Regions from separate parts of the Sulfitobacter sp. W074 genome, predicted to be linked through region 2. Evidence: riboswitches for the same ligand, from Rfam matches in the RefSeq annotation. Region 2 holds a riboswitch; the other holds the start of a gene.
What was found. A riboswitch is a leader RNA that binds a small molecule or an ion and turns the genes downstream of it on or off. The one in region 2 is predicted to bind thiamine pyrophosphate.
Positions count from the first base shown of each region.

Region 1: it holds a riboswitch for thiamine pyrophosphate, as region 2 does, so the genes downstream of both, thiB (thiamine ABC transporter substrate binding subunit) here and thiD (bifunctional hydroxymethylpyrimidine kinase/phosphomethylpyrimidine kinase) in region 2, are expected to answer to the same signal.

Region 1 is NZ_CP081130.1:199,234-202,633, reverse strand. Features, by position in the region: gene K3762_RS00955 (thiamine/thiamine pyrophosphate ABC transporter permease ThiP) at 1-447, opposite strand, end outside; gene thiB (thiamine ABC transporter substrate binding subunit) at 423-1,400, opposite strand; TPP riboswitch at 1,435-1,536, opposite strand; gene aroC (chorismate synthase) at 1,629-2,738, shown strand; gene K3762_RS00940 (DMT family transporter) at 2,749-3,400, shown strand, end outside.
Region 2 is NZ_CP081130.1:1,545,454-1,548,853, reverse strand. Features, by position in the region: gene K3762_RS07665 (error-prone DNA polymerase) at 1-1,838, shown strand, start outside; TPP riboswitch at 1,950-2,046, shown strand; gene thiD (bifunctional hydroxymethylpyrimidine kinase/phosphomethylpyrimidine kinase) at 2,113-2,916, shown strand; gene K3762_RS07655 (FAD-dependent oxidoreductase) at 2,909-3,400, shown strand, end outside.

The DNA.
Region 1 (3,400 bases), 1.3 Mb from region 2:
AAGCCGTGTCGCCAGCGGAAGATTAAAGAAAACATGGGCCAGAACGACGCCATGCAGCCCGTAGATCGACACGGGCGGCAGGCCCAGAGCCGCGCCAAATTGGTTCAGCACGCCCGAGCGGCCAAAGACCGTCAGCAGCCCCAGCACCGCCACGATCACCGGCAGGATAAACGGCGCGCCGAGCAATGTGATCAACGCCCCACGCCCCCAAAACTGCCGCCGCGCCAAGGCGCGGGCCACCGGCACGGCCAGCAGCACAGACAGCACCGCCGACCAGACCGCCTGCGTCACGGTAAAACGCACCGCCGCCCAGTCCGCCGCGCCGAGCCCTGCCCCCACATCGGCCGCCATGAAAACGGCGACCAGGGCGGCGAGGATCAGGCCCGCGACCAGAGCGGCGGCGAAAAGCCCCGTCTTGCTGCTTAGCGCGACAGCGCGGTCAGCCATTCGTCCAAAGCCTCTTCACGGAGCGCGGGGACTTCGCCGTTCGGCACCAACAGCGCCTTGCCGGGCTGGATCATCCCGTCAAACCCTTCGGGCAGACCGCCTTCGGGCGTCACGGCGGGGTACATCCAGTTGGTCGTCGGCAGCACCGATTGCGCGGCGTCAGAGACGAGGTATTGCAGAAACTGATCGGCCAGCTCCGGCTGATCCGACCCCGCGAGCTTCCCCGCCACTTCGATCTGCATGTAGTGGCCTTCGTCAAACAGCGCCGCTGTCTTGCTGTCATCCTCCTCTGCGATCAGGTGATAGGCGGGGGATGTGGTGTAGCTCAGCACCATGTCGGCCTCGCCTTCGAGGAACAGGCCGTAGGCCTCGGACCAGCCCTTGGTGACGGTCACGACGTTATCCGCCAGTCCTGCCCAAACCTCGGGCGCCTCATCGCCATAGGCCGTTTTGACCCACATCAGCAGACCCAGACCGGGGGTTGAGGAGCGCGGGTCTTGGATGACGATCTTCAAATCGCTCTCGGCCAGCGCTTTGAAATCGGTGGGCGCGGAGAGGTCCGTGCCATGGACAAAAGCGAAGTAGCCCCAGTCATAGGGGACGAAGACGTCATCTTCCCAAGTGATCGGCAGATCATAGTCAGCCTGCAACCCGCTCGGCGCGAACAGCTCAGTCTCCTTCGCCGCCGCGACAAGGCTGGTGTCGAGCCCCAGTACGATATCCGCGTCAGAGCGCGCGCCCTCAAGCTTGAGCCGCGCCAGCAGTGCCGCGCCATCGCCCATGCCAACGAATTTCAGGTCGCAGCCGCATTCGGCCTCGAACCCCTCTTCGATGGCCGGGCCGGGGCCCCATTCGGTGACGAAACTGTCGTAGGTATAGACCGTCAATTCAGGCGTTTCGGCCCATGCAGCCGATGCGCCCAAGACGCCCGCAGCAAGTGTAAGATACTTCATTGCATCCTCCTTTTGCGGCGAAAGGTAAAAGGTGGATGTCTGTCCGGACCTTCCCTCCGCCGGTGTTAACCGGTTCAGGTTCAACGGGTCCGCACAACACGTACATCTCAGCCCAAAGGCCCCCCGAGGTAGCGTCAGGGGTAGATGCCCCCCACACAATTGGCAAGGCAAATCCCCTTGAGGCAGGGCGCTGCCCCGGCTAAGGGTTTGACAACAGGAGGTCCGCCCATGTCGATCAACAGCTTTGGCCATCTTTACCGGGTCACCACATGGGGCGAAAGCCACGGTCCCGCCCTTGGCGCCACGATTGATGGCTGCCCCCCCGGCGTGCCGATTGACGAGGGCATGATCCAGCAGTGGTTGGACAAGCGCAAACCGGGCCAGAACAAATACACCACGCAGCGGCGTGAGGCGGATGAGGTGCGGATTCTGTCGGGCACCTTTGAGGGCGTCACGACAGGCACGCCGATCCAGTTGATGATCGAAAACACCGATCAGCGCTCCAAAGACTACGGCGATATCAAGGACAAGTTCCGCCCCGGTCATGCCGACATCACCTATTTCCAGAAATACGGCATCCGCGACTATCGCGGGGGTGGGCGTTCCTCGGCGCGCGAAACGGCGGCGCGGGTGGCGGCGGGCGGTCTGGCGCGCGAGGCGATCAAGGCGCTGGCCCCGAACCTGCAGATCACCGGCTATATGGTGCAGATGGGTCCGCATAAGATCGACCGGGATGCGTTCGATTGGGACCAGATCGAGCAGAACCCGTTTTGGGTGCCCGATGCCAAGGCGGCGGACGACTGGGCCGCGTATCTCGACGGGCTGCGCAAGTCCGGCAGCAGCGTGGGTGCGATCATCGAAGTCACCGCGCGCGGCGTGCCTGCGGGGCTCGGCGCGCCGGTCTATGGCAAGCTCGACACCGATCTGGCCGCCGCGATGATGAGCATCAATGCCGTCAAAGGCGTGGAAATCGGCGAAGGCATGTCAGCCGCGATGCTGACCGGAGAGCTGAACGCGGACGAGATCACCATGGGGCCAGAGGGGCCGGAATATTCCTCCAACCATGCGGGCGGCATCTTGGGCGGGATCAGCACCGGGCAGGATGTGGTCGTGCGTTTCGCGGTGAAGCCGACCTCAAGTATCCTGACCACGCGGCGCACCATCACCAAACAAGGCGAAGAGACCGAGATCATCACCAAAGGCCGCCATGATCCCTGTGTTGGTATCCGCGCGGTGCCGGTGGGCGAGGCGATGATGGCCTGCGTGCTGCTGGATCACCTGCTGCTGCACCGCGGTCAGATCGGCACTAACCGCGGACGGATCGGCCCCGAAGCATGAGGACCAGAGCATGAAAGTCGATGATTTCTCCGCCCGCCCCGCCCTTGGCGTCGGGCTGAAGATCACGGCGATCCTGCTCTTTACCTGCATGTCTGCGATCATCAAATCGCTGGCCGACGATGTGCCCGCGGGCGAGTCGGTCTTCTTCCGCTCCTTCTTTGCCATTCCGGTGATCCTGATCTGGCTGGCGCAACGCGGCAAACTGAAAAGCGGGCTGAAGACGAAAAACCCGATGGGCCATGTCTGGCGCGGGCTTTTCGGCACCACGGCAATGGGGCTGACCTTTACCGGCCTTGGCCTGCTGCCCCTGCCCGAGGTCACCGCCATCGGCTTTGCCACACCGATTTTCACTGTGATCCTTGCCGCCGTGTTGCTGGGCGAACAGATCCGTCTGATCCGCGTGACTGCCGTGGCGATCGGGCTGGTCGGGGTGATGATCATCCTCTGGCCGCGTTTCAGCAGCATCGGTACGATGGAACAGACAGCCACGATTGGTGCGCTGTTGATCCTGATGGCGACGATGGTGCGCAGCCTTGTGCAGATCCACATCCGGCAATTGGTGCAGAACGAAGACACGGCGGCGATCGTCTTTTACTTTTCCGTCACTGCATCGGTCTTGGCGCTTTTCACCCTGCCCTTCGGCTGGGTCATGCCTGATCTGC
Region 2 (3,400 bases):
CCCAGATGATCGGCATGCCGCGCCACCTGAGCCAGCACGTCGGCGGTTTCATCCTGACCGAACGCCCCCTGACCGAGATCGTCCCCATCGGCAACGGCGCCATGCCCGAGCGCAGTTTCATCGAATGGGACAAGGACGACATCGACGCGCTGCAAATCTTCAAGGTCGATATCCTCGCCCTTGGCATGCTCACCTGCATCGCCAAATGCTTTGATCTGATCGAGGCGCATTACGACCGCCCGCTGGAACTGGCCACGGTCCCGGTGGAGGATCACGAGGACGACGCCACAGGGCGACCCACCTACGACATGCTCTGCCGGGGCGACAGTCTGGGCGTCTTTCAGGTCGAAAGCCGCGCGCAGATGGCGATGCTGCCGAAGCTGCGCCCCCGCGTGTTCTATGATCTGGTGATCGAGGTCGCCATCGTCCGCCCCGGCCCGATCCAAGGCGACATGGTCCACCCCTACCTGCGCCGCCGCCAGGGGATGGAGAGCGTCGTCTACCCCGCCCCCGGCCCGGCCTATCCGCAGGACGAGTTGTTCAGCATCCTCAGCCGGACGCTGGGCGTGCCGATCTTTCAAGAACAGGCGATGAAGATATCCATCGACGCGGCACAGTTTTCCCCGACCGAGGCGAACGAGCTGCGCAAGGCCATGGCCACCTTCCGCTCGCGCGGGACGATTGAAAAGCTACAAGACAAGATGGTGGGCCGGATGACCAACCGCGGCTATGACCCGGTCTTTGCGCAGCGCTGTTTTGACCAGATCAAGGGGTTCGGCGAATATGGCTTCCCCGAGAGCCATGCGGCGAGTTTTGCCAAGCTGGTCTATGTGTCCTCATGGATGAAATGCCACTACCCGGCGGCCTTTGCCTGCGCGCTGCTGAACTCGCAGCCGATGGGGTTTTACGCCCCCGCCCAGATCGTGCGCGACGCCCGCGAGCATCAGGTCGAGGTGCGCGCGGTTGATGTGAATTACTCCGACTGGAACTGCACGCTGGAGCCCTGCGGCGACGGTTTTGCCCTGCGGCTGGGGCTGCGCATGGTGGACGGGTTGCAGGAAAAAGCCGCCGCGCGGATCATGGACCGGCGCGAGGCGCCTTTTGCGGATGTCGAAGACCTCAAGTCTCGCGCCGGGCTCGATGCCAAGGCGATCCGTCAACTGGCCGCCGCCGACACGATGCGCAGCATGGGGATCGACCGGCGTCAGGCGCTCTGGCAGGCCCAAGGGCTGCGCGACGCGCCCGCCTTGCCGATCTTTGACCATGCGGAGGCCGCGGCTCAGGGGCCGGAGCCGGAGGTCACCTTGCCGGTGATGCCGAAGGCCGAACAGGTCGTGGCCGACTACCAAACGCTGCGCCTGTCGCTGAAGGCGCATCCGATGTCCTTTTACCGCTCCAGCCTCGCCGCGCAGGGGTTTGCTTCGGCCCGCGATTTGGCACGCATGGGGCATGGGCGACGGGTCAAGCTCGCCGGGCTGGTGCTGGTGCGGCAAAAGCCGGGCAGCGCCAAGGGGGTCTGTTTCATCACGCTGGAGGATGAATGCGGCGTGGCGAACCTCGTGATCTGGCCTAATATGTTCAAGCTTTACCGCCCCACGATCATGGCCGCGCGGCTGCTGGTGGTCGAAGGGCGCGTGCAGACCGACGGGCGGGTGATCCATGTGGTGGCCGACCGGCTTAAGGACCGCTCTGACAGGCTTGCTTCGCTGTCGGACGCACCGATGCCCGGCATCACCACGCGGGGTGATCACCCGACCCATCCGCTGCCCGGTCAGGTGGCGATGCATAGCCATCCGCGCGACGCGCGTGTGATCCCGAAGTCGCGGGATTTTCATTAACGAATCTTCATGTATTTGATGAAGTGTGACTCGCAAATAGTTGATACAGAACGACAACTCATAAATTAACCATCACCAGTTGACCCTGCCAGCCCGCCTCGCTAGCCTGCCCGCAATCCGTTGGGGTGCCGCAAGGCTGAGAGGTGAAAACCGACCCATCGAACCTGATCCGGGTCGTACCGGCGTAGGGAACGGAACCAAGCATCGGCCCCACGCGGCCCGTCGTTTATCCCGTATCCACACGCCCTTGGCCCATCTAACACATGGGGGCCAAATGGCTTTTCAAGCACTGACGATTGCGGGGTCCGACAGCGGCGGCGGGGCGGGGATTCAGGCCGATCTGAAGACCTTCAGCGCGCTTGGCGTCTATGGGGCCAGCGTGCTCACCGCCGTGACGGCGCAGAACACACGCGCGGTGACCGGGGTTGAGATGATCTCTCCCGCGATGATCCGGGCGCAGATGGCGGCGGTCTTTGACGATCTGGCGATCGGTGCGGTGAAAATCGGCATGTTGGGCGATCCTGAAACGATCACTGCCGTGGCCGAGGGGCTGGCGGGCTGCGCCGCGCCTGTGGTGCTCGACCCGGTGATGGTGGCAAAATCCGGCGATGCGCTGCTCTCTGCCGAGGCGGTGGCGACACTGCGCGACCGGATGCTGCCCTTGGCCCATGTACTAACGCCAAACCTGCCCGAGGCCGCACGGCTGCTGGACAGGCCGGAAGCCACCAATGAGGCCACCATGCTGGAACAGGGCCGCGCCCTGCTCTCTGCCGGTCCCGGCGCGGTGCTGATGAAGGGCGGGCATGGCAAGGGGGAGACCTGCGTCGATCTGCTGATCACCGCGGCTGAAACCCTGCGCCTTTCCGCGCCCCGCCAGCACACCGCCAACACCCACGGCACCGGCTGCACCCTTTCCGCCGCCATCGCCGCGGGGCTGGCGCGGGGGCAAACGTTGCCGCAGGCCGTGCAGGCTGCGCATGCCTATCTGCAACGCGCCATTGCCGCGGCGGATGCGCTGAACATTGGGCATGGCCACGGCCCGGTGCATCATTTCCACGCGGTTTGGCCCCATGAGTGACGTCACCATCATCGGCGCAGGCGTTGCGGGGCTTTGGGCCGCGCGGGCCTGTCTGGCGCAGGGGCTGCGGCCCCGGTTGGTCGACCGCAAAGGCACGCCCGGGCCGCATGGCTGTTCATGGTGGGCGGGCGGGATGCTCGCCCCCTTCTGCGAAGGCGCGCTGAGCGAGCCTGCGGTGGTGACCAACGGGCGGCGTGCCGCGGCGCTCTGGTCTGAGATCACCGAGGTCACCCATAGGGGCACGCTGGTCCTCGCCCCGGAACGGGACCGCGCTGAAATCCAGCGGTTCGCCGACCGGACCGACGGCCACACCCCTTGCGACGCCGAGGCCATCGCGGCGGTCGAGCACGAGCTTACCGGGCGTCATCGGCGCGGGCTGTTCTTTGAGGAGGAAGCGCACCTGAACCCGCGCCAAGCCCTGCATGATCTTACCCAAACGCTCGCCGCCCATGGGGTGAAGGTCGAGCCCACGCCCCTCACCCCA